2 regions of the Micromonospora sp. NPDC005174 genome follow, and region 2 is predicted to be linked to the other one. Evidence: riboswitches for the same ligand, from Rfam matches in the RefSeq annotation. Region 2 holds a riboswitch; the other holds the start of a gene.
What was found. A riboswitch is a leader RNA that binds a small molecule or an ion and turns the genes downstream of it on or off. The one in region 2 is predicted to bind thiamine pyrophosphate.
Positions count from the first base shown of each region.

Region 1: linked by a shared signal. The riboswitch ahead of ABZU91_RS23460 (ECF transporter S component) and the one ahead of thiE (thiamine phosphate synthase) in region 2 are both predicted to bind thiamine pyrophosphate.

Region 1 is NZ_JBEXIJ010000024.1:38,675-53,440, reverse strand. It holds gene ABZU91_RS23525 (metal ABC transporter substrate-binding protein) at 1-767, shown strand, start outside; gene ABZU91_RS23520 (metal ABC transporter ATP-binding protein) at 764-1,525, shown strand; gene ABZU91_RS23515 (metal ABC transporter permease) at 1,528-2,394, shown strand; gene ABZU91_RS23510 (metalloregulator ArsR/SmtB family transcription factor) at 2,508-2,807, shown strand; gene ABZU91_RS23505 (Fur family transcriptional regulator) at 2,804-3,202, shown strand; gene ABZU91_RS23500 (GNAT family N-acetyltransferase) at 3,209-3,652, shown strand; gene ABZU91_RS23495 (hypothetical protein) at 3,778-4,386, shown strand; gene ABZU91_RS23490 (hypothetical protein) at 4,625-4,792, shown strand; gene ABZU91_RS23485 (acyl-CoA dehydrogenase family protein) at 4,826-6,871, opposite strand; gene ABZU91_RS23480 (DUF6328 family protein) at 6,977-7,480, opposite strand; gene ABZU91_RS23475 (SIS domain-containing protein) at 7,635-8,384, opposite strand; gene ABZU91_RS23470 (AAC(3) family N-acetyltransferase) at 8,381-9,187, opposite strand; gene ABZU91_RS23465 (alpha/beta fold hydrolase) at 9,211-10,041, opposite strand; TPP riboswitch at 10,149-10,253, shown strand; gene ABZU91_RS23460 (ECF transporter S component) at 10,331-10,918, shown strand; gene ABZU91_RS23455 (ABC transporter ATP-binding protein) at 11,004-12,431, shown strand; gene ABZU91_RS23450 (energy-coupling factor transporter transmembrane component T) at 12,484-13,284, shown strand; gene ABZU91_RS23445 (hypothetical protein) at 13,504-14,031, opposite strand; gene ABZU91_RS23440 (MTH1187 family thiamine-binding protein) at 14,318-14,614, shown strand; gene gndA (NADP-dependent phosphogluconate dehydrogenase) at 14,736-14,766, shown strand, end outside.
Region 2 is NZ_JBEXIJ010000017.1:43,171-57,936, forward strand. It holds gene thiC (phosphomethylpyrimidine synthase ThiC) at 1-1,204, opposite strand, end outside; gene thiD (bifunctional hydroxymethylpyrimidine kinase/phosphomethylpyrimidine kinase) at 1,222-2,007, opposite strand; gene ABZU91_RS19550 (thiamine phosphate synthase) at 2,004-2,669, opposite strand; gene ABZU91_RS19555 (thiazole synthase) at 2,666-3,445, opposite strand; gene thiS (sulfur carrier protein ThiS) at 3,442-3,642, opposite strand; gene thiO (glycine oxidase ThiO) at 3,642-4,736, opposite strand; gene thiE (thiamine phosphate synthase) at 4,733-5,356, opposite strand; TPP riboswitch at 5,351-5,460, opposite strand; gene ABZU91_RS19575 (ThuA domain-containing protein) at 5,751-11,606, shown strand; gene ABZU91_RS19580 (hypothetical protein) at 11,676-12,227, shown strand; gene ABZU91_RS19585 (aldo/keto reductase) at 12,357-13,319, opposite strand; gene ABZU91_RS19590 (ATP-binding cassette domain-containing protein) at 13,357-14,766, opposite strand, start outside.

The DNA.
Region 1 (14,766 bases), on a different contig from region 2:
CCAACCTGGCCAAGCCCGGGGCCGAGCCGCACGACCTGGAACTGAGCCCACGCCAGGTCGGCGACATCACCGAGGCCGAACTGATCGTCTACCTGAAGGGCTTCCAGCCCGCGGTGGACGAGGCGATCGCGCAGGACGACGATGCCCGCGTGTTCGACGTGGCAAGCGTGCAACCGCTCCTGGACGCGAGCGCCGGGGGCCACAACCACGAGGGCGAAGAGGAACAGGGCGACAAGCGGCACGAGCACGCCAAGGACCCGCACGTCTGGCTCGACCCCACCCGGCTCGCCGCCATCGGCGACCAGCTCGCCCACCAGCTCGGCACGGTCGACCCGAGCCATACCGCCGGGTACACCGCCCGCGCCGCGAGCCTGCGCGCCGACCTGACCGCCCTCGACGGCGAGTTCAGCAAGGGTCTGGCGACCTGCCAGCGGCGGGAGATCGTGACCAGCCACGCCGCCTTCGGCTACCTGGCCGACCGCTACCGCCTCCAACAGGTCGGCATCACCGGGCTGAGCCCCGACGTCGAGCCCTCGCCGCAGCGACTCGCCCAGGTCGTCGAGGAGGCCAAGGAGCACCGAGCCAGCACGATCTTCTTCGAGTCGCTGGTCAGCCCGAAGGTCGCCGAGACGATCGCCGGCCAGGTCGGCGCGAAGACCGCGGTGCTCGATCCGATCGAAGGACTCGCCCCTGGCAGCGACGCCGACTACTTTTCGGTGATGCGTACCAACCTGCAGACCCTGCGGACGGCGTTGAGCTGCTCGTGAGCACCCCCGTCATCACCGTCGAGCACGGCGCGGTCGGCTACGACGGCCGTCCCGTGCTCCAGGACGTCTCACTCACCGTGACCGCCGGAGAGGTGGTCGCGGTCCTCGGCGCCAACGGCTCCGGAAAGTCCACGCTGATTCGCGCGATCCTCGGCCTGGTGCCGCTGGGCGCCGGCTCGATCACCCTCTTCGACCGGCCGTTGCGCCAGTTCCGCCAGTGGCAGCGCATCGGGTACGTCCCGCAGCGCCTCGGCGCCGGCGGAGGCGTGCCCGCCACCGTCCGCGAGGTGGTGGCCTCCGGTCGACTGGCCCGCCGGGGCATCCTGCGCCCGCCCGGCGCGGCCGACCGGGTCGCCGTCGACGCGGCTCTGCACGCGGTCGGACTCGCCGACCGGGCCACCGATCCGGTGTCCACCCTCTCCGGCGGTCAGCAGCAGCGCACTCTGATCGCCCGCGCGCTGGCCGGCCAGCCGGAACTGCTGATCCTCGACGAGCCCACCGCCGGGGTGGACGCGGCCAGCCAGGAAGCGTTCGCCGGCGCGTTGCGCGACTTCGTCGCCGACGGCGGCACGGTCCTGCTGGTGGCCCACGAGCTGGGCCCGCTGCGACCGGTGATCAGTCGGGCGGTCGTCGTCCACCAGGGCGGCATCTGTCACGACGGCCCGGTTCCGGACCCGGCCGGCCACCACGCGGAGCCCGACCACGACCACGTGCACCCGCACGGTCCCGACGAGCCCGCCGGGCTGTGGAGCAACTGACAATGGAACTCTTCCAGTACCCCTACATGCAGCGTGCCCTGATCGGCGCGCTGGTGATCGGCCTCGCCGCGCCGGCGCTCGGCATCTACCTGGTGCAGCGGCGGCTCACGCTGATCGGCGACGGCATCGGGCACGTGGCGTTGACGGGCGTCGGCGCGGGCCTGCTCCTGAACCGCTCGCCGGTGCTGGTGGCGGTGCTCGTCGCCACCGCCGGCGCGATCGCCATCGAGTTGGTCCGCGCTCGCGGGCGTACCTCCGGCGACCTGGCCCTCGCCCTGCTCTTCTACGGCGGCATCGCCGGTGGCGTCCTGCTGGTCGGCCTCTCGGACGCCACGAGCGCCAACCTCAACGCCTACCTCTTCGGATCTCTGCTCTCCACGTCGACGGCCGACCTGGTCACCGTCGGAGTGCTCGGTGCGGCGATCCTGATCACCATGATCGCCCTGCGGCCGGCGCTCTTCGCGATCAGCCACGACGAGGAGTACGCCCGCGTTTCCGGCCTGCCGGTGCGCACCCTCAACCTGTTGATCGCGGTCACCACCGCGGTCACGGTGACCATCGCGATGCGGGCCGTCGGGGTGTTGCTGATCAGCGCGCTGATGGTGGTTCCGGTGGCCACCGCCCAGCAGGTCACCCGGGGCTTCCGCAGCACGATGACCGCCGCCATGGCGCTCGGATTCTTCGCCGCCGGCTCCGGCGTCTGGGTGGCCGCCAACGCCGACACCCCGCCGGGGGCCTCGGTGGTGCTGCTGGCGATCGCCTCGTTCCTGGTGGTGGCCGTCGCCGGCGCGATCTGGCGTGGGCTGCGCCGCCGTGCCGTGCCAGCGTCCATGACGGCCGCCGAGCCGCACGAGGTCGTCCTGGACTAGGGCGCGTTGTCAACGCCCTCGCTCGTCTGGGCCCGCCGCAGGCCCGCCAGGGGCTTCGGCACGCGCCCTCAGCCTGATCGGCGGATGTCGGTGGTATTGGTTACCGTTGCAAGATGACCAGCGCAACAGGCTACGAGGGTTTCGACGGAGCCAGCGAACTGCTCCGAGCCCTGTCGGCGCCCATCCGGCTGGCCATCGTCAGCGAACTCGCCGACGGCGAACGATGTGTGCACGAGCTGGTCGAAAAGCTGGGCGCCGCCCAACCGCTGGTCTCCCAGCACCTGCGGGTCCTGCGCGGAGCGGGCGTGGTGCGCGGCTCCCGCCGAGGCCGGGAGATCGCCTACAGCCTGGTCGACGAGCACGTCGCGCACATCGTGGCGGACGCGGTCAGCCACGCGGGGGAGGGATCATGAGCGAGAGCGGCGCCGCGGTGCGCAACACCCGGCAGCGCTCGGCGGTGAGCGCGCTGCTGGGCGAGATGGAGGGCTTCCACAGCGCCCAGGATCTGCACGCGATGCTCCGGCAGCGCGGCGAGCGGGTCGGCCTGACCACCGTCTACCGCACTTTGCAGGGGCTGGCCGACGCGGGCGAGATCGACGTGATGCGCCCGCCGGGTGGGGAGCACCTCTACCGCCGGTGCAGCGAGGGGCACCACCACCATCTGGTCTGCCGGGCCTGCGGCCGTACGGTCGAGGTGGCCGGCCCGGCGGTGGAGAGCTGGGCCGACCGGGTCGCCGCCGAGCACGGGTACGCCGACGTCAGCCACACCGTGGAGATCTTCGGCACCTGCCCCGCGTGTGCGCGCTGACCAGCCGTGCCGGATCTTCGGTTCACGCCGGTCCAGCCGGCAGGCAGTGCACTGGCACTGCTGGACTGGCAGCACATCCACAACTCGATCATCCCCACGGCTCCCCTGTCGGCCGACGAGATCGTCGCTCGCGCCCAGCGCAACATCCTCGAGGTCGCGTACCTCGACGGGACGGCGGTGGGCTGCTCCACCGTGCGGCCTCCGGCACCCGACGCCGCGACCGTGATCGCACGGGTCCTGCCCGGCAGCCGTCGGCGCGGCTACGGGGAGCAGATCTACCAGCGCGGGCTAACGCAGGCCCGCGAGCTGGGGGCGACCGCGATCGAGACCGTCGTCCTGGCGTCCAACGACGAGGGCCTGCGGTTCGCGCGCCAGCACGGCTTCGTGGAAACCGACCGGTACGTCCTGCCGGGTGACACCATCGCATTCGTGGACCTGCGGCTCGCCTGATCGCGGCTTTCTGTGGACCTGCGGCCAGTCTGATCGGGGCCCGGCTGCGGCGCTCCGGCCGAGGACCTTCCCAGGCGCCGATCGACGGGTGCCGGGCCGCTGTCGTTCGTGGCACGCTGTCCGGCGTGAAGATCTACGCCGATCGGTTTCCGACCGCCGTCCGCCAGTTGCTCACCGACCTGCTCGTCGTCATCTGGGTGTACGTCGCGATCCGCGCCGCACTCTGGCTGCACGACCTGGTGCAGAAGCTCGCCGTACCCGGACAGAAGCTGGAGGGCGCCGGCGCCGGCCTTGCCGACAACCTCGCCGACGCCGGAGGCAAGGTTCGCCGGGTGCCGCTGGTCGGTGACGAACTGACCGCGCCCTTCCAGCGTGCCGCCGACGCCGCCCGAGGGCTCGCCGACGCCGGCCGGGAGCAGCAGCACCTGGTCGACCAGCTCGCCCTCGCCCTCGCCATCGCAGTGCTGATCTTTCCGCTCGGCCTGGTGCTCTTCGGCTGGCTGCCGCTGCGGCTGCGCTGGATGCGCCGGGCCGGATCGGCCGCGAAACTGGCCGCCGGGCCAGCAGGGCGGGACCTGCTCGCGCTCCGCGCGCTGGCCACCCAACCGCTGGGTCGGCTGACCCGGATCGCCCCCGACGTCGCCGAGGCTTGGCGACGCGGCGACGACGAGACAGTCGACGCCCTGGCCGCGCTGGAGCTACGCCAACTCGGCCTACGCAACAAAAGCCGATGAGCCCGACCGTCGTCGCTCTGCTCGTGAGCGCGTGCTTCGTGCGTGAGCCCGTGTCCGTGGATCTTGGCGCATCGGCACGGCGGAGGCGGGGTGGCTGACCGTGATCGACACGAGGTCGGCGATCTGGGGGTGTCCGGGCCGCTGGATACCCCCAGATCGGTGACCTGGTGTGGATCAACCGCCTGTTACCCCCGCCTGCCGCAGTCTGCCTGCGGATCCAGGCCGTTAAGGTCGTCGGGTGTTCTACTTCCTGATCGTCATCGCCGTACTGCTGCTCGGCTACGCCGCCGTTCTGGTCTCCTTCGTCCGCCGGGGCAAGAAGATCCCACCCGCCGCGTACCTCGCCCTGGCCGGGCTGAACGGTCTGATCCTGGCGGGAGTGCTGGCCTGGGCGGTCGCACGCTGACACGGCACGCCGCGACCGGGCGCGACCGGCGGGTTACGGCTTCGGCGGGATACGGCGCCGGACGTCCTCGGCCGTGGACGGGCCGGGCTGCCAGCGGGCCACCCAGGGCAACTCGTCGGACGGGGTGACCACGCCCCCTTCGACGCTCGCGTAGCGGCCGGCGAGGATCCGCTTGGCGGCGGCGGTGTCGACCGAGTCGGTGTTGTCCCAGAGGGCCGCGAACAGGGCGTCCACCCGGACCCGGGCCTGCCGGCAGAACAGGTCGGCCAGCTCGACGTTCTCCGGGCGGGTGTCGCGCTCGGCGGTTGCCCGGACGCAGACGGCGGACATGGCGAACAGTTCCGCGCCGATGTCCACGATTCGCCCGAGGAACGCCTGCTTGCGCTCCATCTTCCCCTGCCAGCGGGACATCGCGTAGAACGTCGAGCGGGCCAGCTTGCGCGAGGAGCGTTCCACCTGGCGCAGGTGGCCGGCGAGGGGGCCGAACTCGGCGTACGCCGATGGGCTCTGGCCCTTGCCGACCGTGAGGGTCGGCAGCCACCTCGCGTAGAACGCTCCCGCGCGGGCGCCGGCGCGGGCCTTGCGGCCGAGTCCCGCCTCCGGGTCGATGATGTCGCCGGCCACCGACAGGTGGGCGTCGACGGCCTCCCGGGCGATCAGCAGGTGCATGATCTCGGTGGAGCCCTCGAAGATCCGGTTGATGCGCAGGTCGCGGAGCACCTGCTCGACGGTGGCCGGGCGTTCACCGCGGGCGGCCAGCGAGTCGGCCGTCTCGTAGCCGCGCCCACCCCGGATCTGGACCAACTCGTCGGCGATCTTCCAGGCCATCTCACTGGCGTAGAGCTTGACCAGCGCCGCCTCGATCCGGATGTCGTTGCGGTCGTCGTCGGCGAGCAGGCAGCACAGGTCGAGCATGGTCTCCATGCCGTACGTGGTGGCGGCGATGAAGGAGAGCTTCTGGGCGACCGCCTCGTGCGCGCCCACCGGACGGCCCCACTGGACGCGGTCGGCGGCCCATCCCCGGGCGACGTTCAACGCCCACTTGCCGGCGCCGACGCACATGGCCGGCAGGGAGAGCCGGCCGGTGTTCAGCGTGGTCAGGGCGATCTTCAGTCCTTTGCCCTCGCCGCCGATGACGTTCTCGGCGGGCACGAACACGTCGTGGAAGCGGGTCAGGCTGTTTTCCAGGCCGCGCAGGCCGACGAACTCGTTGCGCCGTTCCACGGTGATGCCGGCGCTGTCACCGTCCACCACGAACGCGGTGATGCCGCCGCGTCGCCCATCGGCGGCGGGCACCCGGGCCATCACCACCAGCAGGGTGGCCACGGTGCCGTTGGTAGCCCAGAGTTTCACGCCGTTGAGCCGGTAGCCGGTGCCGTCCTCGGTCGGTTCGGCGGTGGTGGCGAGCCGGGCCGGGTCGGAGCCGACGTCCGGCTCGGTGAGCAGGAACGCGGAGACCTCACCCGCGGCAAGTCGGGGCAGGAAACGCTGCTTCTGCTCGGCGGTGCCGAACATCTTGAGCGGTTGCGGCACGCCGATCGACTGGTGGGCCGAGAGCAGCGCGCCGATCGCCGGGCTGACCGAGCCGGCCAGCATGAGGGCACGGCAGTAGTGCAGGTTGCTCAGCCCCAGGCCGCCGTACTTCCGGTCGATCTTCATGCCGAACGCGCCGAGGTCCGCGAGCCCGTGGAAGACGGAGTCGGGGATGGAGGCGTCCCGCTCGATGGCCGCGCCGTCCACCTCGGAGGTGACGAAGGCGCGGAGCTGGCCGAGGAACTTCTCGGCACGGGCCATGTCGTCCGGGTCGGAGCGCGGCCACGGGTCGATGAGGTCGAGCCGGAACCGGCCGAGGAACAGCTCCTTGCCGAAGCTGGGACGGTCCCAGGTGGACTCGCGGGCCGCCTCGGCGACCCTGCGGGCCTCCTTCTCGGAGACCTGACCGGCCTCGGCGGGCAGCGGTGCGGCGGTGCCAGCGGTGGGCGGGGCAGCGGCTCCGGCGGCGGGCGGCGCAGCGGTGCCGGCGGCGGCTTCGGGATCGGGGCCGTCCGGTGCCGGTCGGCCGTCCTGTGTCGTGGTCACGGCTGCCCCCTCGAAACTCGATGTGGCTGCGTCGACGTGCGCGACTAACGCCACGCTACCCCCGGTTGTTACCCAGGGGTAGCGTGGCGTGAACATCGAGGGAGATCAGCCGGCGCTGAGCGTGGCCGGGTCGTCGTCCTCGTCGTCGATGTCGTCGTCACCCCAGTTGCGCCGCGCGAACGGCAGGAACACCCAGAAGGCGAGGAACCAGAGGCCGGCCAGCGCGCTGAGCACGAAGGCGATCGGCCGGTCCAGCACGAAGTCGGTGATCAGCAGGACCGCGCTGACCATCGCGATGAGCATGAAGCCGAGGCCGCCGGTCGCCATGCGGTGTGCGAACCGCACCAGCTCCGGCTTGCGCCCCTGACGGAACAGCGCCCGGTGGAACGCCACCGGTGAAATGATCATCGCGGTGGCGGCGGCAGCGGCGAGCAGGGCGACGATGTAGACGTCCCGCTGGAACTCGCTGGTCCGGGTGAACCCGTTGCTGAACGGCAGGGTGAGCAGGAAGGCGAAGAGGATCTGCACGCCGGTCTGGGCGACCCGCAACTCCTGGAGCAGGTCGGCGAAGTTGCGCTGCCAACGCTGCTTCTCGGTCTCCTTGGACACGCGCTACCTCCGGTCAGACGGTACTGCCGGCGGTCCCGGCCGCCGGCAGCAACGCCAATGCCCCACACGGCCGAGCACGAAACTGGTTCACGACATGTCCCGGCCATCTGCCGGCCACCCGCCGGACACCGCGACGTCGATCGACCGGACCGGGTCAGGACCCGCGGCGAATCCGACCGGCGTACCGGGCCTCCAGCGCGTTGTTGTGCGCGTCCCCGTCCGGGATGTTGGCCGACAGGTAGACCGGGGGCCGCTCCCCCGCCGCGAGTATCCGGGCGACCACCTCCACGGTGACCTGCTGGGCCAGGAGCGCGGCCGTGATCGAGGAGACCGCGCCGACCGCGCCGCCGCCCGGCAGCGGCAGCGTCGCGTCGCCGTACGGCGCGCCGTTGTCGAGCACCACGTCGGCGAGATCGGCCAACGTGCGTCCGGACGGGTGGCGGGAGGTCATCCGGCCGGAGTGCTGCGCGGAGGTGATCGCCACCAGCGGATGGCCCCGCTCCTTGACCAGCGTGGCGAACTCGACCATCGCGCCGTTGACCCCGGAGTTCGAGGCGAGCACGAAGACGTCGGCGGGCCGTACGGGAGCCAGCTCGTAGAGCCGGTGCGCCACCGCCGGGTCCCGCTCCAGCAGCGGCCCGAGCACGTCGGCCGGCTCGCCGCCGAGCAGCACCAGGTCCCGCAGGGCGATCCGGTTGGTGGGCACCAGCCCGCCCGCCCGACCGGCGATCTCCATGGCGAGGGCCTCCGAGTGCCCGGTACCGAAGGCGTGCACCACCCCGTCGGCGCGTACCGCGTCGGCGATCAGATCGGCGGCCCGGCCCACGGCCTCCCGCTGGCTGGCGGCGACCCGGGACATCGTCTCGGTCACCACGGTCAGGTAGTCCTCGGCACTCACCGTCATACGTCCTCCATCCGTCTGTTGCGGGCGAACCACCGCACCGCGAAGTCGACAGCCGCCCGCTGGCCCACCAACCTCGCCGTTCCGGCGCCCACCGGGCCGACGCGGACCACCGCCGTGTCGTCGAGGTCGCGGCCCAGCGCGCCGAAGTCACTTCCGTCGATCCGGACGTCCTGCCACCACACCCATTCGCGGCCACCGTCGGCGGTCCGCACCGCCGCGCCCAGTCGCTCACGCACGAGGGCGGGTCGGCGGTACTCGGCCAGGTGCAGCGAGGTGTTGACGCTGTGGTCGACCCCGAGCAGCAGGACGTCGGCGTCCAGGTCGTAGAGCCGGGCCAGCGGAGATCCCTCGCCGAGCATGTCGGCCAGGGTGTGCCCGGCGACCACCCGCTCGGCCGCCGGGCCGAGCGCGGCGAAGGACACCTGGGGGTGCCCGCTGCGCAGCGCCGACGGCCAGCAGCGGACCGTCTCGGCGAACACGCCCATGTGCCTGCTCGGCGTGACCACCGGGTCGAAGCCGGGCATCTCGGCGCGGATCAACGGCCACCAGTCCACCGGCACCGGCGGATTCCGCCACTGCGCCGGGTCGCTGTTGTCAGGTGTGTGGGTGGGCACCACGATCGTGCCGTCCGGACCGAGGGCGTCACGCAGGGCGAGCACCAGCGCCTGCGGCCCGCCACAGACGTAGCCCAGCGGGCGCATCCCGGCGTGCACCAGCACCGTCGATCCGGGGCGTACGCCCAGTAGGCGCAGCTCCGCGGCGATCGACCGGCGAGTGCCCGGCCCGCCGACGGGAACGGTCACGACTCTCCCCCGCCCGGCACGGCTCAGGCCGTCCCGGCGACCCGCGCCAGGACCGCCTCGGCCAGCACGGCGGGCGCGGCGTCCGGGATCCAGTGGCTCACCCCGGCCAGGGGTACGAAGAGGTAGTCGCCGGTCACGTTCGCGGCGCACGCCTCGGCGGCGGCCCGGCCGATCGCGACGTCCCGGTCGCTCCACACGTACGTGGTCGGTACGGCGACCGGGCCGACGGCGGCCAGGTCGGCACGGGACATGGCCCGGTACCAGTTCAGGGCGGCGGTCAGTGCGCCCGGCTCGCGCATCGGGTCGGCGTAGCGGTCGACGCGGGAGGCGTCGCCGACCCCGCCCAGCAGCTTGCGCAGCGCCGTCGCGTGCCACGCCAACAGCACCTTCTCGGCCTTGCCGGGTTTACGGAACAACGCGATGTACGACGAGCGGGCCTTCTGCTGAGCGTCGGTGGCGAGCGCGTGCGCCATGGCCGCCGGATGGGGCACCGACACCGCGGTCAACGTACGGACACGCTGAGGGTGCGCGGCGGCCACCGCCCAGGCCACTATCGCGCCCCAGTCGTGGCCGACCAGGTGCACGGCGTCCAGACCGAGCGCGTCGAGCACCGCGACCGCGTCGGCGACCAGTTCGGGGATGCGGTACCCCGCCACCTCGGCGGGCCGGGCACCCGGCGAGTAACCCCGCTGGTCCAGCGCGTACGTGCGCAGGCCGGCGGCGTGCAGTGGCGGCACGACCGCGTCCCACTCGCCGCTGTGCTGCGGAAACCCGTGCAGGAGCAGGATGGGGGCACCGTCGGACGGGCCGCCGGTGCGTACCTCGAACGTCAGACCCCGCGCGTCGACCTGCATGATCGTCAGCCTACCCAGCCGTCGTCGTGCCGGCCCGGATGCGCGCACGTCACGACGCCCTGCTGGGCTGTTACCCCTGGTCGGTGCTAGCGTCAGCGAGACAACTTCACATCCGACAGGGGAGCGCACAGCGCTGAGAGTGCGGGCACGCCCGCAGACCCTCGAACCTGATCTGGGTAATGCCAGCGCAGGGAGTTCGGTCGACCTCCAGCCGCGCCGTGAGTCCGGTGCCACCGGACGCGCGGCGTGCGTCTTCTCCTGGTTCGTTTCACTGAACTGGGAGCACAGCATGGACAACACCACCAACCGCTGGCGCACGATCGACATCGTGGTCGCCTCGGTGATCGCGGTCGCCTTCGGCGTCATCTTCTGGGCCTGGGGCCTGGTCTGGAGCGCCACCGAGGGCGCGTTCGCCTTCTTCCCACCGGCGCAGACGCTGATCTACGGCGTGTGGCTGCTGCCGGCCGTGGTCGGCGGGCTGGTCATCCGCAAGCCCGGCGCCGCGCTCTACTGCGAGACGGTGGCCGCGGTCGTCTCCGCGCTGCTGGGCAGCCAGTGGGCCGGCACGGTCATCCCGCAGGGCATCGTGCAGGGCATCGGGGCCGAGCTGGCGTTCGCCGCGTTCCGCTACCGGTCGTACCGGCTGCCGACAGCCGTGCTGGCCGGCGCGCTGACGGGCCTCAGCGCGGCCCTGTTCGACTTCTTCGTCTGGAACGCGGACTACGCGCTGGGCGACTACCGCATCCCGTACGCGCTGCTCACCATCGTCAGCGCCACGATCATCGCGGGTGTCGGCGGCTGGCTGCTCACCCGCGCCCTGGCCAACACCGGCGCCCTGGACCGCCTCCCCTCCGGCCGAACCCGCGCGCTGATCTAGACCTGCGCGCGCACCCCGTGATCAAGAGGTTCGCGTCATCGGCAGGCGGAATTCTGACGCGAACCTCTTGATCACCGGCGAGGACATGGAGGGAGGGGTCGTGGGCGTACTGCTGCGGGGTTTCGGGTGGCGGCACGCCGGGCGGCGGGCCTGGGCCGTACGCGGGGTGGACCTCCGGGTGGAGGACGGCGAGCGGGTCCTGCTGCTCGGGCCCTCGGGGGCCGGCAAGAGCACCCTGCTCAGCGCGCTGGCCGGGCTGCTGGCGGAGGACTCCGGTGAGCAGGAGGGCACCGTCGAGATCGACGGGCTCGACCCCCGCAAGGGCCGGGAACGGGTCGGCATCGTCTTCCAGGACCCGCAGACCCAGCTGGTGATGGCACGCAGCGGCGACGACGTGGCGTTCGGGTTGGAGAACCGGGGCGTACCGACCGACGAGATCTGGCCACGGGTCGACGAGGCGCTGCGGCGGGTCGGCTTCCCGTACCCCCGGGACCGCGGCACCGCCGCCCTCTCCGGCGGCGAGCAGCAGCGTCTCGCCCTGGCGGGCGCGCTGGCGCTGCGGCCCGGCCTGCTGCTGCTCGACGAGCCCACCGCCAACCTCGACCCGGACGGGGCTGCCCTGGTCCGGGGCGCCGTGGCGGGCGCACTGGACGCCGACACCACCCTGATCCTGGTCGAACACCGGGTCGCCGAGGCGTTGCCCCTGGTCGACCGGGTGGTCGTCCTGGAGCCCGGCGGTGGGGTCCGCGCGGACGGGCCACCCGACGTGGTCTTCGCCGCGCACGGTGACACCCTCGCCGCCGAGGGGGTCTGGGTACCCGGCCATCCCGTCGCGCCGCGCCGGGCCACCGCCGCGGCCGGCGACGTGTTGCTCACCGCCGACCGGCTCGGCCTGCCGCCCCGGCTGGGCTCCACCGATCTGACGGTACGCGCCGGAGAGGCGCTCGCCGTGCGCGGACCGAACGGCGCCGGCAAGTCCACCCTGGCGCTGCTGCTCGGCGGGCTGCTCAAACCGGGCACGGGCCGGGTCACCGCCTCGGCCGAGCTGGCCGGCGCCCACCACCGCACTCCCCCGCACCGCTGGCGCGCGCCCGCGCTGGCCCGACGGATCGGGTCGGTCTTCCAGGACCCGGAGCACCAGTTCGTCACCGGCACCGTCTTCGACGAGCTGGCGCTCGGCCCACGCCGGACGGGCCAACCCGAGGCGGCGGTCAAGGAGACGGCGGCCGGGCTGCTGGAGCGGCTGCGGCTGACCAGGCTCGCGGCGGCCAACCCGTACACCCTCTCCGGCGGCGAGGCGCGACGCCTCAGCGTGGCGACGGCCCTGGCCACCGCGCCCCGCCTGCTGATCTGCGACGAGCCCACCTTCGGCCAGGACCGGCGGACGTGGGGCGAGCTGGTCGACCTCTTCGCCGACCTGCGCGACGCCGGGCACGGCGTCGTCAGCGTCACCCACGACGTGGACTTCGTCGCCGCGCTCGCCGACCGCACCGTCACCCTGGAGCGGTCGTGACCGTGCCGGCGCGTCGCGACCGACGCCTCGACGCCGGACGGGAGTCGCACCGATGATCAGCATCGAACCGGTCGCCCGGCCCGGGGCGCCGCTGGCCCGGCGCAACCCGGTGGCGAAGCTCGCCGCCGCACTGCTCTTCTCGTTCACCCTGCTGGCCACGCTCGACCCGCTGGCGCCCGCGATCGCCATCGCCGTCGAACTCGCGGTCCTGCCGCTGTTCGGCCTCCGCTACCGGGTGCTGGCCCGGCGTGCCCTGCCGCTGCTGCTCAGCGCCGTCGGCATCCTGGTCACCCTGGTGCTCTTCGCCGCCGACCAGTCCGGTCGCGTTCTGCTGGACGCCGGCCCGGTGCTGGTGAGCACCGGCGTGCTGCTCACCGCGCTCGGCCTGGTGCTGCGGATCTTCGCGGTGGCCCTGCCCGGCGTGATCGTCTTCGCCACCACCGACCCGACCGACCTGGCGGACGCGTTGATCCAGAACGCGAGGGCGCCGGCGCGGTTCGCCGTCGGGGCGCTGGCCGCGTTCCGGCTGGTGCCGCTGCTCGGTCAGGAATGGCAGATGATCAGCATGGCCCGCCGGGCACGTGGCGTGGACGCCGGACGCAACCCCGTGGCGAAGCTGCGGCTGTTCGCGTCCACGGCGTTCGCGCTGCTGGTCGGAGCGATCCGTCGAGGTACCCGGCTGGCCGTCGCGATGGACGCCCGCGGTTTCGACGCCGACACACCCCGTACCGTCGCGCGCCGCCAGCACTTCGGCCTCGCCGACACACTGCTCGTCGTCGGCGCGTTCGCGCTGGCCGGCGCGGCACTGACGACAAGCATCCTGGTCGGTACCTTCCGCCCCCTGCTCGGCTGACGCCGCCCGACGCCGGACCGCCGTCCACCCCGGCCGCCGTGCGCCGGGCCGCGCCGCGCCGGGCCGCGCCAGGCCAGGCCGGGCCGGGCCGCGCCGCGCCGCGCCGGCGGCAAGATCCGCGCAACTTCAGGGATGTAGTGGCCTCGTCAGCGTGGGAAGCCACTACATCCCTGAAGTTGCTGTCGCGGAGTCGTGCGCCAGAGCGGGCGCACGGCTCGGTCAGCTTCGCCGGAAGGCGTAGCGGCGGGTCTGCCCCGCCGCCTGGCTGCGGCCACCGGTCGAACGGTTGCCCCGGCCCGTGGGCGGCCCGGCCGTCGGTGCTGACGGTCGGCTGGCCGGCGTGGGCAGATCCTCCACCGCAGGCGCCTCGACAGCCGCCGGCACGTCGACAGGCAGCGCCGCGTCGGCCGGGACCGCTCCGGGCCGGAGCGGCTCGACGGTCACCGCCGGGTCGACCAGCGCCGCCAGTGGCGCGGACTCGACGGACGCCGCCGGGTCGACCAGAGCCGCCGGCAGCGTCGGCGCCGCCGGCTCAACCAGCGCCGCCGGCAGCGCGGGCTCCACGAGCGCCGCCAGTGGCGCCGGTTCGACCAGCACCGCCGGCAGGGCCGGTTCGACCGCGACATCCGGGCTGGACGACAGGCTCGTGCCGCGACCAGTCGTCGGGCCGTGGTCCGCCGCCGGAACCTGTCCGGAGGGGGACATCTTGGGGGTACGGGACTTCTTCGGGTTACGCCTGGCGGGCATCCGGGTCTCCTTCGGTGCCGACCGTCCCGGCCGTTCCCGCGCTCCGGCGGTCGGTCGGATCGGCTGGTGACCGTCGCGGCGCGACGGTCGGATGGGAAGGGACTGCTCACCGGGAATCAGGAAGGCTCGACGCCGCCGAACGGCGGGGACGCGCGACGCCCGGGAGCGCACGGACCGCGACGCGGGGCGGCGGACCGGCTCGGAAAAAGGGGCGTCAGTTACGCATGCCGGAACCCTAACCGTCACACGAGGAGACGCGCACCCTGTTTACTGGCACGATCGGCGCATGCTGATCGCGTTCTCGATCACCCCGCTCGGCGGCGGCGACTCCGTGGGCGACCTCGTGGCCGAGGCGGTACGGGTGGTCCGCGAGTCCGGGCTGCCGAACCGGACCGATGCCATGTTCACCACCGTCGAGGGCGAGTGGGACGAGGTGATGGCGGTGGTCAAGCGGGCGGTCGACGTGGTGGCCGCGCAGGCGCCCCGGGTGAGCGTCGTCCTCAAGGCAGACGTCCGGCCCGGTGTCACCGACGCGCTCACCGCGAAGGTGGCGCGTGTGGAGGAACGACTCGCCCAGCGGTGAGCGACCGGTGGACGGACGGGCCGCGACCAGGCGGTGACCCGCCGTGGGACGACCTGCCCGCGATGCCGTGTGCCGCGATACGGTCGCAGGGACAGTTCGACGGCGAGAGGTGGCGGCACGAATGGCTCAGCAGGCGACAGCGCAGATCGGCG
Region 2 (14,766 bases):
CGTAGCAGAGCATGGCGGTGCCGAACATGCCGATCATCGCCGCGCCGATGGCGGAGGTGATGTGGTCGTACGCGGGCGCGATGTCGGTGGTCAACGGCCCGAGCGTGTAGAACGGGGCCTCGTGGCACCACTCCTGCTGGAGGTCCACGTTCTCCTTGATCTTGTGCATGGGCACGTGGCCCGGGCCCTCGATCATCACCTGGACGTCGTGTTCCCAGGCGACAGTCGTCAACTCGCCGAGGGTGCGCAGTTCGGCGAACTGCGCCTCGTCGTTGGCGTCCGCGATCGAGCCGGGCCGCAGCCCGTCGCCGAGCGAGAACGTCACGTCGTAGCGGGCGAGGATCGCGCACAGCTCGGCGAAGTTGGTGTAGAGGAAGTTCTCCTCGTGGTGCGCCAGGCACCAGGCCGCCATGATCGAGCCACCCCGGGAGACGATCCCGGTGACCCGGTCGACGGCCAACGGCACGTACGGCAGCAGCACCCCGGCGTGCACCGTCATGTAGTCGACGCCCTGCTCGGCCTGCTCGATGACGGTGTCCCGGAACACTTCCCAGCTCAGCTTCACCGGGTCGCCGCCGACCTTCTCCAACGCCTGGTAGATCGGCACCGTCCCGATCGGCACCGGCGAGTTCCGCACGATCGCCTCGCGGGTCTCGTGGATCCGCTTGCCGGTGGACAGGTCCATCACCGTGTCCGCGCCCCAGCGGGTGGCCCAGGTCAACTTCTCGACCTCCTCGGCCACCGACGAGCTGACCGCCGAGGTGCCGATGTTGGCGTTCACCTTGACCAGGAACGCCTTCCCGATGATCGCCGGCTCGCACTCCGGGTGGTTCACGTTGAGCGGCAGCACCGCCCGACCGGCGGCGATCTCGGCCCGCACCAGCTCCGGGTCGACGTTCTCCCGGATCGCCACGAACTCCATCTCCGGCGTCACCACGCCGGCCCGCGCGTACGCGAGCTGCGTCGGACGACGACCGTCCATCCCGGCCAACGGCGTACCCGCGCCCCGCACCGGTGCCACGTCACCCCGCTCGGCTATCCACGGGCCGCGCAGCGGTGGCAACCCCACCTGCGGGTCCGATCCCGGGCCGGACGTGTCGTAGAGCCGCACCGGCGGATGGTCGCCGGTCAGCGCCACCTCCGCGAACGGCACCCGCACATCCGGCCGCGAACCCTCGACGTACACCTTGCCTCGTGCCTGCATGACAACCTCCCTGGTGATCAGGCGGACCAGCCGAAGTGATCCAGCGGTCCGCGCCCCGCGCCCAGCTCCCAACTCCGCCCGCCGGTCAGCGCGCGGAACACGTACTCCTTGGCGACCTGCACGGCCGCCGGCACCGGATCGCCCAGCGCGAGCCGCACGGCGATGGCCGCCGAGAACGAGCAACCGGTGCCGTGGGTGTGCCGGGTGTCCACCCGGGGCGCGCGCAGCAGGGTGGTGACACCGCCGCCGCACAGCACGTCGACCGCCTCGTCCCCACCCACGTCACCACCGGTGACGACCACGTACTCCGGACCGCCGGCGGCCAGGGCCTCGGCGGCCACGACCATCGCGGGCACGTCGTCCACGCCGCGTCCGGTGATGGCCGCGGCCTCCGCGCAGTTCGGCGTCGCCACCCGCGCGTACGGGAGCAGCCGCTCCACCGCGCCCACCACGCCCAGCCGGTGGCCGCTCGTGGCGACCAGCACCGGATCGACGACGAGCTGGGGCAACCGGCCGTCCCGGGCGGCCTGGGCCACCACGTCGGCGACGGCCGGCGTGCCGAGCATCCCCGTCTTGACCGCGCCCACGGTGAAGTCGACGAGCACGCTGTCCAACTGCTCCGCGACCGTGCGCGGCGGCAGCGGCAGGACGGCGTCGACACCCCGGGTGTTCTGCGCGGTGACCGCTGTCAGGACACTCGTGCCGTACGCGCCGAGCGCCGCGAAGACCTTGAGGTCCGCCTGGATTCCGGCGCCGCCGCCGGAGTCGGAGCCGGCGATGGTGAGGGTTGTCGTCGGGGTCATCTTTCCTCTTTGGTTGCGCTTCGGGGCTGCGGCCGACCGTGCCGGCCTGTTGGGACCTTCTGGGTGACCGCCTCTTCGAAGGCGCTAGTCATCAGTTGGGCGATCGAGGATGGGTTCTCTGCTCGCATGAGTGCGCCCAGGACTGCCACTCCACTGGCTCCTGCCTCGACGCAGGCCGTTACCTGTTCTGGCGTCTCCACCCCCCCGAGCGCTAGGACGGGCACCGGGCTGGCCGCGACGAGCGCGCGCAGGCCGGCGACTTCCAGGGGTGGGCCGTAGCCGGGCTTTGTCCGGGTGGGCCAGATCGGGGAGATTGTGGCGTAGTGCTCGGTGGTCAGGCGGTTCAGTTCGGTCTCGTTGTGGCAGGATCGGCCGACCAGCGGCAGGGCCGGCGGCGGGTACGGGCCGGCGGCCGGCAGGTGGACGGCGTCGCCGCCCAGCGGGTCGGGGCCGGCCACGACGAGGGTCCCGCCGACGTCGGCGAGGATCGCGCGCAGGTCGACGGCGAGAGCGGCGCGTTCGGCGCGGGGCAGGTCCTTCTCCCGCAGCACGACCCAACGCACTCCCCCGGCGACCGCCCCCGCCACGACACGTTCGAGACCGCCCGTGGCGACCAGCCGGTCGGTCAACAGGACGACCCCCGGCGGCACCAACCCCGTCACAGGTCCGGTCTTCCCTCGTCGGGAGTGGAGGGCAGGGCGTGGAAACGCCGGGCGATCCGGCCCGCGCCCGCGGCGAGGCGTCCGGCCTCGACGGCGTACCGCATCGCCGTCGCCATCGCCACCGGGTCGGCGGCCCGGGTGACCGCGCTGGCCAGCAGGACCGCGTCGCAGCCCAGCTCCATGGCCAGCGCCGCGTCGGACGCGGTGCCGATGCCGGCGTCGAGGATCACCGGCACGTCCACGCTCTGCCGGATCAGCCGGATGTGGTGCGGGTTGCCGATGCCGAGCCCCGAACCGATCGGCGCGCCGGCGGGCATCACCGCGGCGCAGCCCACGTCCGCGAGGCGGCGGGCGAGCACCGGGTCGTCACTGGTGTACGGCAGCACCGTGAAGCCGTCCGCGACGAGTTCCTCGGCGGCGCGGAGCAGCTCCACCCCGTCGGGCAGCAGCGTCCGTTCGTCGCCGATGACCTCCAACTTCACCCAGTCGGTGTCGAACGCGTCGCGCGCCAGCCGGGCCACCTTCACCGCCTCGGTCGCGGTGTGGCAGCCGGCGGTGTTCGGCAGCAGCCGTACCCCGCACCGGTCCAGCAGTTCCAGCAGCCCTCCCCCGGTGCCCGGCGCGGTGTCCACCCGGCGCAGCGCCAGCGTGACCAGCTCCGTACCGGACGCCCGGATCGCCTGTTCCAGTACGTGCAGGTTCGCGGCCCCACCGGTGCCCAGGATCAGCCGCGAGCCGAACGTCGCCCCACCCAGTTCGAACGGCACGCCGCTCACCCGCCCTGCGCGGCGGTGAGCACTTCGACGCGGTCGCCGTCGTGCAGCTCCGTGACCGGCCAGCCGGTCCGGGGCACCACCTCGCCGTTGACCGCGACCGCGACGCCACGCTGGTGCGGCGCGACGTCACCGACCAGATCGGCCACCGACGCGCCGCCGGGGACAGTGCGCCCGGTCCCGTTCACCGTCAACTTCATCACTCCTCCTCGAAACCGCGCATCGGGCCGGCGAACCGGTCGGCACCGAACCCGGTGAGCAGCGGGTCGGGCACTCCGGTGAGCACCAGGTCGGTGATCGCCTCGGCGGTGACCGGGGTGAGCACGATGCCGTGCCGGTGGTGTCCCGTGGCGGCGAGCACGTCCGGCCGGCCGGGCAGCGGCCCCAGGATCGGCGCGTTGTCCGGGGTGCCGGGCCGCAGACCGGCGACGGCCTCCACCAGGTCGTACTCGGCCAGCTCGGGTAGCAGGTCGACACCGGCGCGCAGCAGTCGCTGCACCGCGCCGGCGGTGACTGTGGTGTCCGACCGCTCCTCGACCGTCGCCCCGAGCACCACCTCGCCGTCGGTGCGGGGCACCAGGTAGACGTGCTCGCCGTCGGCGTACCCCCGGATCACGTGCCGGAAGCCCGGCGCGACGCCGCCGGGCGCACGCAGCCGCAGGATCTGGCCCTTCACCGGCCGCACGGGCAGTCCGGTGAGGGCGGCGGCACCGCAGCCGGCCGCGACCACGGTGACCCTCGCGTCCACGTCGGACAGCCGCCGGACCGGTCGCGGCACGAACGCCGCGCCGGCCCGCCGCGCGGCCGTGCGCAGCGCCGGTACCAGCAGCCGGGGATCGACCTGGTGGTCGGTGGGCGCGAGCGCGCCGCCGCGCACCCGCGGGGCGAGCGCCGGCTCGCGGTCGCGCAGCTCGGTGGGGCGCAGCGGCGTCACCGGCAGACCAAGACCCTGTTGGTACGCCCAGAGCCGGCGGGCCTCGGCCAGGTCGTCACCGGTCAGCCCGACCATCAGCGTGCCCTCGGTCCGGTAGCCGATGAGGGTGCCGCTGTCCTCGGTCAGCTCGGCGGCGAACGTGGGCCAACGGGCGGCGGAGGCCACCAGCAGCTCGGTCAGCCCACGCTCACCGAAGTACGCCTCGGCGACCGGAGAGAGCATCCCGGCGGCGACGCCCGACGCCCCCGATCCGGGTGCCGCGTCGTGTACCTCGACGCGCAGGCCCCGGCTGGCGCAGCGCCACGCGACGGCCAGCCCGATCGGGCCCCCGCCCACCACCGCCACCTCGGTACGCGTCACGCCAGCGCCCGCAGCAGTTCGGCGGTCGCCCGCGCGGGGTCGGCGGCCGAGCAGATCGCCCCGACCACCGCCACCCCGTACGCCCCGGCGGTCCGGAGCGCCGGCACCCGGTCGGCGGTCACCCCGCCGATCGCGATGACCGGCACGTCGACGGCGTCGGCGACGTCGCGTATCCCGACGGTCCCGATGGGGTCGGGCAGACCGACCTTGGTGCTCGTGGCGTGGCACGGGCCGACGCCCAGGTAGTTGGCCCCGGCGACGACGGCCTCGATCGCGGTCCTCGGCTCGCGGGCGGTGGCGCCCAGCACGCCGGTTGCGCCGAGCACGTGCCGGGCCGCGGCGACCGGTAGGTCGTCGGCGCCGACGTGGCCACCGGCGGCGCCCACCGCGAGCGCCACGTGCAGCCGGTCGTTGACCAGGCACGTCGCGCCGTACGGCGCGCACAGCGCCAGCACCCGGGCGGCCAGGTCGTACGCCTCGCGGTCGGTGGCGGAGTCCTCCACCCGGACCTGCACGACGAGGTCGGCGCGGGCCGCCGCGAGGGCGGCCCGGACCACGGTGAGTGGATCGCGCCCGGGTCGGGTGTCGGTGATCAGATGCAGTCGGCCGAGGGACGGCACGGCAACGCTCCTCCCTGCGCCGGCATTACCCGGATCAGGTTCGACGGTCGGGGGCTGTCAGCCCCCCTCTCAGCCCGGTACACCGGGCTCCCGTGGGTTACTTGCGTGTCACCGTACGACACATCGCCTCCGCTGCCAAGGGAGAGCCCGCCGCCCCGGCGCGAGAGATCGATCGGGGTACTTTCTCCGGTCCTGTTCGGAATGTCGCCCGCCGTTGCAGAACCGTTACCCGCCGGCATCTTGCCGGACATCGATGCAGCAGAACTAATTTGTTCAGCGAATCGACAAAATGCCGGCGTGGACGCCCTGGCACGGCGTCTCCACCGGCTCCATCTGGGACGGTCTTCGGCGAGCCGGCCCCGCGAGTCCTGTCCACCGCGACATTGGAGGCGGCGTGTCCCGTTCTCGTCGTGCCCCCGTACCACTCACCGCTACCCTGTTGTCCCTCGCGCTCGCGTCGACGGCCCTGATCGGGTCTCCGGCGCAGGCGGCTCCGGTCGCAGCGCAGGTCCCACCGCGAGACGCGCAAGCCGCGACTCCCTTCTCCAAGGTGGTGCAGAAGACACCACCGAAGGCAGCGAAGGCCGCAGCGGCCGACCCCTACTCCGTCCTGGTCTTCTCGAAGACCGCCGGTTTCCGGCACGACGCCATCCCCACCGGCATCGCCGCCATCCAGCAACTCGGTGCCACCAACGGCTTCACGGTGGACACCACCGAGGACGGTGCCGCGTTCAGCGACGCCAACCTCGCCAAGTACAAGGCTGTGATCTGGCTCTCCACCACCGGTGACGTCCTGAACGCCGACCAGCAGGCGGCCTTCGAGCGGTACGTGAAGGCCGGCGGCGGTTACGTCGGCGTCCACGCCGCCTCGGACACCGAGTACAGCTGGGCCTGGTACGGCGACCTGGTCGGCGCGTACTTCGCCAACCACCCGCAGAACCAGCAGGCCACCGTCAAGGTGGAGGACCCGGCCCACCCGTCCACCACCGGACTGCCGGAGCGCTGGTCCCGGTTCGACGAGTGGTACAACTTCCAGACCAACCCCCGGTCGGACGTGCACGTCCTGGCCAGCCTGGACGAGAAGAGCTACACCCCGGGCGCCGGCGCGATGGGCGCCGACCACCCGACGGCGTGGTGTCAGGACTTCGACGGTGGCCGCTCCTGGTACACCGGCGGCGGGCACACCCGTGAGTCGTACGCCGAGCCCGAGTTCCTCAAGCACCTGCTCGGTGGCATCCAGACGGCGGCCGGCGTGGTCGACGCCGACTGTGGCGCGTCGAAGACCTCCAGCTTCGAGAAGGTCACGCTGGACAGCAACACCAGCAACCCGATGGAGCTGGACATCGCCCCCGACGGGCGGGTCTTCTACATCGAGCGCGACGGTCGGGTCCAGATCATCAAGCCGGACACCGGCAACACCGTCACCGCCGTCGACCTGGACGTCTTCACCGGCAACGAGGACGGCCTGATCGGCATCCGGCTCGACCCGGACTTCGCCACCAACAAGTGGGTGTACCTGTACTACGCCCCGAACGACAACGTCACGCGCAACCTGCTGTCCCGGTTCACGGTGACCGGCGACACCATCGACCTGGCGAGCGAGAAGCAGGTGCTGCGGGTCGACACCCAGCGCAACACCTGCTGCCACGCGGGCGGCAGCATGACGTTCGACAGCGCCGGCAACCTCTACCTGGCCACCGGTGACAACACCAACCCGTTCGAGTCCAACGCGTACGCGCCGCTCGACGAGCGGGCGGGTCGCCAGGACTACGACTCGCAGCGCACCTCGGCCAACACGAACGACCTGCGCGGCAAGGTGATCCGGATCCACCCGGAGGACAACGGGACGTACACGGTTCCGTCCGGCAACCTCTTCGCCCCGGGCACCGAGAAGACCCGTCCCGAGATCTACGCGATGGGCTTCCGGAACCCGTTCCGGATCGGCACCGACCCGAAGACCGACACGCTGTACGTCGGGGACTACGGGCCGGACGCCAACGCGGACAACCCGAACCGGGGCCCTCGTGGCCTGGTCGAGTGGAACGTCGTGACCCCCGGCAACTACGGCTGGCCGTACTGCACGGGCACGAACGAGGCGTACAACGACTACACGTTCCCGTCCGGTCCGAGTGGTCCGAAGTTCGACTGCGCCGCGCCGGTGAACAACTCGCCCAACAACACGGGCCTGACCAACCTCCCGCCGGTCGTTCCGGCCACCGTCGACTACGGCTACGCCGGGGACGCGCGGTACCCGGAGATCGGCGGCGGTGGCGCCCCGATGGGCGGTCCGGCCTACCGGTACGACGCCAACCTCAACTCGACCCGCAAGTGGCCGGCCTACTTCGACGGCAAGGCGCTGCTCGGCGAGTGGAACCAGAACAAGATGTACACGATGCAGATGACCGCCGACGGCAAGTCGTTGGTGGACATCAACCAGCTCCTCCCCGGCATGTCGATGATCCGCCCGATGGACTTCGAGTTCGGTCCGGACGGCGCGCTGTACCTGATCGAGTGGGGTAGCGGCTTCGGCGGTAACAACGACGACTCCGGGGTCTACCGGATCGACTACACCGCCGGTGACCGTGCGCCGATCGCGGCGGCGACCGCCAACCCGACCTCGGGTCCGGCGCCGTTGACGGTGACGTTCTCCAGCGCCGGCTCCCGGGACCCGGACGGCGGCGCGCTCACCTACGCGTGGACGTTCGGCGACGGGCAGACCTCCACCGAGGCCAACCCGACGCACACGTACGCCACGGCGGGCAACTACACCGCCCAGCTCACCGTGACCAACCCGAAGGGCCGCACCGCGGTCGCCAACGTGCCGGTCACCGTGGGCAACACCGCACCGACGGTGAAGATCGACTTTCCGCCGGACGGAGGCTTCTTCAACTGGGGTGACCAGGTCCGTTACACGGTCACGGTGACCGACCCCGAGGACGGGCAGATCGACTGCACCAAGGTGAACCTCCAGGTGCTGCTCGGTCACGACGAGCACGCCCACCCGCTGGAGCAGCACACCGGCTGCACCGGCACGGTCCAGACGTCGCTCGCCTCCGGGCACGGCGCCGAGGCCAACGTGTTCGCGGTCTTCGAGGCCACGTACACCGACAAGGGTGGGGCTGGCGGGTCCGGCGCGCTCACCGGCCGGCAGATCGAGATCCTGCAGCCGAAGCAGAAGCAGGCCGAGTACTTCACGGCCACCGGACGGGTTGCGGGCAGCACCGGCGGCGGAGACGCCGGCGTGCAGCGGGAGGCCGCGACCGACACCGCCGGTGGCGGCCAGAGCATCGCGTTCATCGAGGACGGCGACTGGTGGTCGCTCGTTCCGGCGAACCTCACCAACATCACCGAGATCCGGTTCCGGGCCGCATCCGCCGCCGCCGGCGGTCGGATCGAGGTCCACGCCGGTGCGGTCGACGGACCGATCGTGGCCACGGCCACCGTTCCGACGACCGGAGCGTGGCAGACGTACACGGACGTGAGCGCGCCGGTCACCGGTGCCGCGAGCGGCTCGCTGTACTTCGTGGCCCGCGACCCGAACGGCGGAACGGGTTCGCTGTTCAACGTCAACTGGATGGACTTCGTCGGTCGCGGCGTCACCGAGAACGGGCCGCCGGTGGTCACCGCCACCGCGACCCCGACCACCGGTACCGCGCCGGTCACCGTCGCCTTCGACGGCACGGCCACCGACGCCGAGGGCGACACCCCGCTGACGTACGCCTGGGACTTCGGTGACGGCGGTACGGCGTCCACCCTGGACGCCAGCCACACGTACACCAGCGTCGGCACCTTCACGGCCACCCTCACGGTGACCGACAGCAAGGGTGCCAAGTCGTACGCAACGGTGCCGGTGCGGGTGACCGCGCCGGACACGTCCTGCTTCGGGGCGCGTTCGGACGACTTCAACGGCAACACGTTGGACAAGGGCCGGTGGACCAGCGTGGTCCGGGAGAACCAGCTCTACTCCCTCAGTGGCGGCGCGCTGAAGCTGCCCACCTCGGTGGGTGACCTCTACGGCGCTCGCAACGACGCCACCAACCTGGTGCTCCAGGCGGCGCCGACGGGTGCCTGGGAGATGACCACCAAGGTCACGCTTCCGGTGACGGCCAACTACCAGCAGGCGGGCCTGCTGGTGTACGGCGACGACGACAACTACGCCAAGGTGGACCTGCTGTACAACGGCAGCCGTCGGGTGGAGTTCATCTCCGAGACGGCCGCGACGCCGCGTAACGACGCTGCCGACGCCGCTGACGCGCCGGCGGGTGACACCGTGTACCTGCGGATCACCAGCGACGGGACGAACCTGACCGCCGCGGTTTCGGGCGACGGGCAGACGTTCACCTCGGTCGGCCGCTCGGCCGCGCTCGCCGGCATCACCAACCCGCGGATCGGGGTCTTCGCGCTCAACGGAGGCACCGAGGCGCCCGTGGTGGACGCGGCGTTCGACTCGTTCGTGGTCACGCCGGACGCTCCGGCCGGCCCGGTCGAGCCGTCGGACGAGTTCACCGGCAGCACGCTGGACAAGTGCCGGTGGGACGCGATCCTGCGGGAGGACCCCAACGGCTACCGGGTGACCGATGGCGCGCTGCGGATCGACGTGCCCAACGGTGACATCTACGGCACCGACAACACCGGGCCGAAGAACTTCATCCTCCAGACCGCGCCCTCGGGCGACTGGACCCTGGAGACGAAGGTCGACGGCAGTCTGCTGAACGAGCAGTACCAGCAGGCCGGTCTGCTCGTGCAGGCCGACGACGACAACTATGTGAAGTTCGACTTCATCGCGGACAACCAGGCTGGCCAGGCGGTGACGCGGCGGATCGAGTTCCGCAGCGAGATCGCCGGGGTGGTGCAGAACCCGCAGCCGGAGGCAGCCAGCCTGACCTCGGCGGTGTGGTACCTGCGGCTGGCCCGCACCGGTGACACCTTCACCGCGTCGTACTCGGCTGACGGGACGACCTGGACCGCGTTGCAGGCGCTGACCAACAGCGCGGTGGGTGCCACCCCGAAGGTCGGTCTGTTCACCCTCGGCGCCAACCAGACGGCGTCGAAGACGGCCGCGTTCGACTACTTCCGGCTCAGCACCAGGGCGGTTGACGAGACCGCTCCGGTGACGACGGCGGCGGTGTCGGGCACCCCCACCGACGGGTGGTACACCGGGCCGGTGACGGTCACCCTGACCGCCGCCGACGAGGCCGGTGGCAGCGGACTGGCCGGTACGCAGTACCAGCTGGATTCCGCGACCGCCTGGACGGACTACACCGCGCCGGTGGCGATCAGCGGCGACGGCGAGCACGAGCTGCGGTTCCGCTCGACCGACAAGGCCGGCAACGTGGAGTCGACGAAGACCGTCTCGGTCAAGATCGACGCCACCGCACCGGTCACCACGGCGACGTTCGCTCCGGCGAACGACGCGGGCTGGCACAACGGGACGATCCCGGTGGTGCTGACCTCGACCGACGCCGGTTCCGGTGTGAAGACGGTCGAGTGGTCGCTGGACGGTGGCGCGTGGACGCCGTACTCGGAGCCGGTCGCGGTGACCGGTGACGGGCAGCACGAGCTGCTCTACCGCTCGACCGACAAGGCGGGCAACGTCGAGACGCTCAAGTCGGCGATCCTGAAGATCGACGGCACCAAGCCGACGCTGCTGGTCTCCGGTGTCGCCGACGGCCAGCTCTACGGCGACAGCCAGGACGTACGGGTGTCGTGGCAGGCCGTCGACCCGACCTCGGGCATCGCGTCCGTGGTCGGCCAGCTCGACGGCAAGGCGTACGCCAGCGGCACCCTGCAGGCCATGTACGAGCTGTCGCTCGGCCTGCACGAGCTGACCGTCACCGCGACCGACAAGGCCGGCAACACGACGACCTCGAACGTCCGGTTCTTCGTCACCACCTCGTTCCGGGACATGCAGTTCCTGCTGGACCGGTTCAAGGCGACGGGACGGTTGTCGGCCAAGGCGCACAAGCAGTTGACGGCCAAGCTCGACGCGGCCCGCCAGGCCGAGGCGGCCGGCAACGACAACAAGGCGGTCAAGCAGCTGACCCAGTTCCGGGACCTCGCCGCCGACGCCACCCTGGTGGCCGAGGCCGAGATCCGGGACACCCTCACCCGGGACGCCGACGCCATGATCGTGCGGCTCGGCGGTACGGCCAGCAAGGCCGGCGTCAAGGCCAATGACGGCGAGCCGGTCAAGGGCACCGGCCGGCTCGGTGGCGACGCCACCCGGCTGGCACCCGGTCGCCAGCTCTGATCCGATCGAGGCCCCTTCCCGACGCTCCGGTGTCGGGGAGGGGCCTCCCTCATGAGGGAGTGGACGTCCATGACGCGTATCCGCACGGTGGTCGCCGCCGTCCTGGTCGGACTGACCCTGACCGTGTTCGCCGCTGCCCCGGCGGCCGCTCAGGCTGCTCAGGCCGCCCGGGCAGGGCAGGCCGACAAGCTCAAACTCATGGTGGCCGGCGACGGCGCCGAGGGGGTCACCATCCAGGCCACCTACCCCGACGGGCGTCGGCTGGACCGGGTGGTGCGACTGATCCTCACCGCCACCGGCCCGGACGGGCAGGAAATCGGGCCGGTGCAGTTGGAGCCGCAGCCTGAGGGGCAGGGCTTCTACAGCAGCGGTCCGGTGCTCACCGCCGGCACCTGGAAGGTCACGGTGAACTCCCCCGCCCCACTGCCGGGTGAGGCCACCGCAACGGTGCAGGCCCGTGCCGCGCAGTCTCCGCCCCCGCCGGAGCCGGTCGCGGTGACCAGAACGGCTGACGGCGCGGGCGGCACGGGCTGGTGGCCGTACGCGGCGGCCGGCCTGGTCGTCGTCGCCCTGGCGATGGGGGTGGCCATGCTGTTCGGCCGCCGCCGCACCACCATCTGACCGACTCGTGATCGACTCGGCTTCCCTGAGGTCGGGGTGTCCCGCGCAACAGGTCACCCCGACTTCAAGGAACGCGAGTGGATCAAGCGCGGCGAGCCGTCGAGCGACGGAACCGGGACGGCACCGGGCTCAGAGGATGTCGCGCAGGGCCGTCAGGTCGTCGTCGGTCGGCTCCCAGGTGCCGGCGGCGGCGTTGGCGTGCACCTGCTCGGCGGTGGTGGCACCGGCGATCACCGAGGTCACCGCCGGCTGGGCGGCCAGCCCACCGATCGCCACCTGGAGCATCGTCAGACCCCGCTCGTTCGCGTACGCCTCGATCGCCTCGATGGTGTCCCAGTCCGCGGCGGCGAGCCGGTCGGCGTACCGGCCACCGCCGGAGAGGCGGCTGCCGGCCGGCGGCTGCTCGCTGCGCTTGTACTTGCCGGTGAGCAGGCCGTTGGCGAGCGGGAAGAACGGCAGCATGCCGAGGCCGAACCGCTCGCAGGCCGGGATCACCTCGGCCTCCACCGAGCGTTCCAGCAGGCTGTAGTGGTTCTGCGCGCTGATGAAGCGGGCCCGGCCGTTGGACGAGGCGACCCAGTCCGCGTCGGCGACCTGCCAGCCGGCGAAGTTGGAGTTGCCCAGGTAGCGCACCTTGCCGTCGCGGACCAGGTCGTCCAGGGCGGCGAGGGTCTCGTCGATCGGCGTACCCGGGTCGGGCTCGTGCATCTGGTAGAGGTCGATGTGGTCGGTGCCGAGCCGACGCAGCGACGCCTCGACCGCGCGGGCGATGTAGCGCCGCGCGCCCCGGGCGCCGAAGTCGGGCCCGTTGAGGCCGTTCATGTCCATGCCGAACTTGGTGGCCACCACGACGTCGTCCCGGCGGCCTTTGAGCGCCTGCCCGAGCAGCTCCTCCGAGCCACCCTGCGGTTCGCCGTAGATGTCGGCGGTGTCGAACAGGTTGATCCCGGCGTCCAGGGCCGCGTCCACCACCGCTCGCGTGCCGTCGAGGTCGAGCTTGCGGCCGAAGTTGTTGCAGCCGATTCCGACGACGGACACCACGAGCCCGGAGTCGCCCAGCCGGCGATAGGTCATCTCAGTCACGAGATCCACCCTATGCCGGCCGGACGCCCTCCTGCCCGACGACCGATCAGCCGACGTCCCAGACGGGTTCCGGGGTCTCCACCACTTCGTTGTCACTGCGGAACAGCACGAACCGGTCGAAGGAGCGGGTGAACCACCGGTCGTGGGTGACCGCGATCACCGTCCCCTCGAAGGCGTTCAGGCCGACCTCCAGCGCCTCGGCGCTCGCCAGGTCGAGGTTGTCGGTCGGCTCGTCGAGCAGCAGCAGAGTCGCCCCGGACAGCTCCAGTAGCAGCACCAGGAAACGGGCCTGCTGCCCACCGGAGAGGGTGCCGAAGCGCTGGTCACCCTGCCCGGCCAACTCGTACCGGCTGAGCACCCCCATTGCCGCGTGCCGGTCCATCCCCTGGCGGTGCTCGTCACCCCGCCACAGGATCTCGACGAGCGTCTTCCGCATCAGCTCCGGTCGGTCGTGGGTCTGCGAGAAGTGCCCAGGACGGACCCGCGCGCCGAGCCGGGCCACACCGTCGTGCGCCACCGGGGCGAGCGCACCCGCGCCGTCGACCGGCCCGTTCGCCGGGTCCGGGTCGCTGCCACCGCGCGCCAGCAGCCGCAGGAAGTGCGACTTGCCGGTGCCGTTGGCACCGAGGACCGCCACCCGGTCGCCGTACCAGATCTCCAGGTCGAAGGGGAATGTCAGGCCGTCCAGCTCGAGCTTGTCGCAGACGACCGCGCGCTTGCCGGTCCGCCCGCCGGTCAGCCGCATCCGGATGTCCTGGTCCTTCGGGGGTACGGGCGGAGGCCCGGCCTCCTCGAACTTGCGCAGCCGGGTCTGCGCGGCCTGGTAGCGCGAGGCCAACCCGTCGTTGTACGCCGCCTTCTGCTTGTACATCAGCATCAGCTCGCGCAGCTTCTGGTGTTCCTCGTCCCAGCGTCGGCGCAGCTCGTCGAGGCGGGCGTGCCGGGCGACCCGCGCCTCGTACCAACTGGCGAAGCCACCGGGGTGCACCCAGGCGCTGCCGCCCTCGACGGCCACCACCCGGTCGGCGGTCTGGGCCAGCAACTCGCGGTCGTGTGAGACGTAGAGCACCGACTTCGTCGACTCGCGCAGCCGCGCCTCCAGCCACCGTTTGCCGGGCACGTCGAGGAAGTTGTCCGGCTCGTCGAGCAGCAGCACCTCGTCCGGGCCGCGCAGCAGCAGCTCCAGGGCGAACCGTTTCTGCTGCCCGCCGGAGAGCGTGCGCACCGGCCGCTCCCGAACGGCGTCCCACGGCTGGTCGAGCACGATGGTCGCGACGGTGTCGAACAGCACCTCGGCGTCGTACCCGCCGGCCTCGCCCCAGGCGCCCAGCGCATCGGCGTACGCCAGCTGTGCCTTGCCCGCGGTGTTGCTGAACTTGCCGTGGGCCTCGGCCGCCCGCATGGCCGCCTCGGTTTCGCCGAGCCGGCGGCCGGCGTCGCGCAGCGCCGGCGGGGC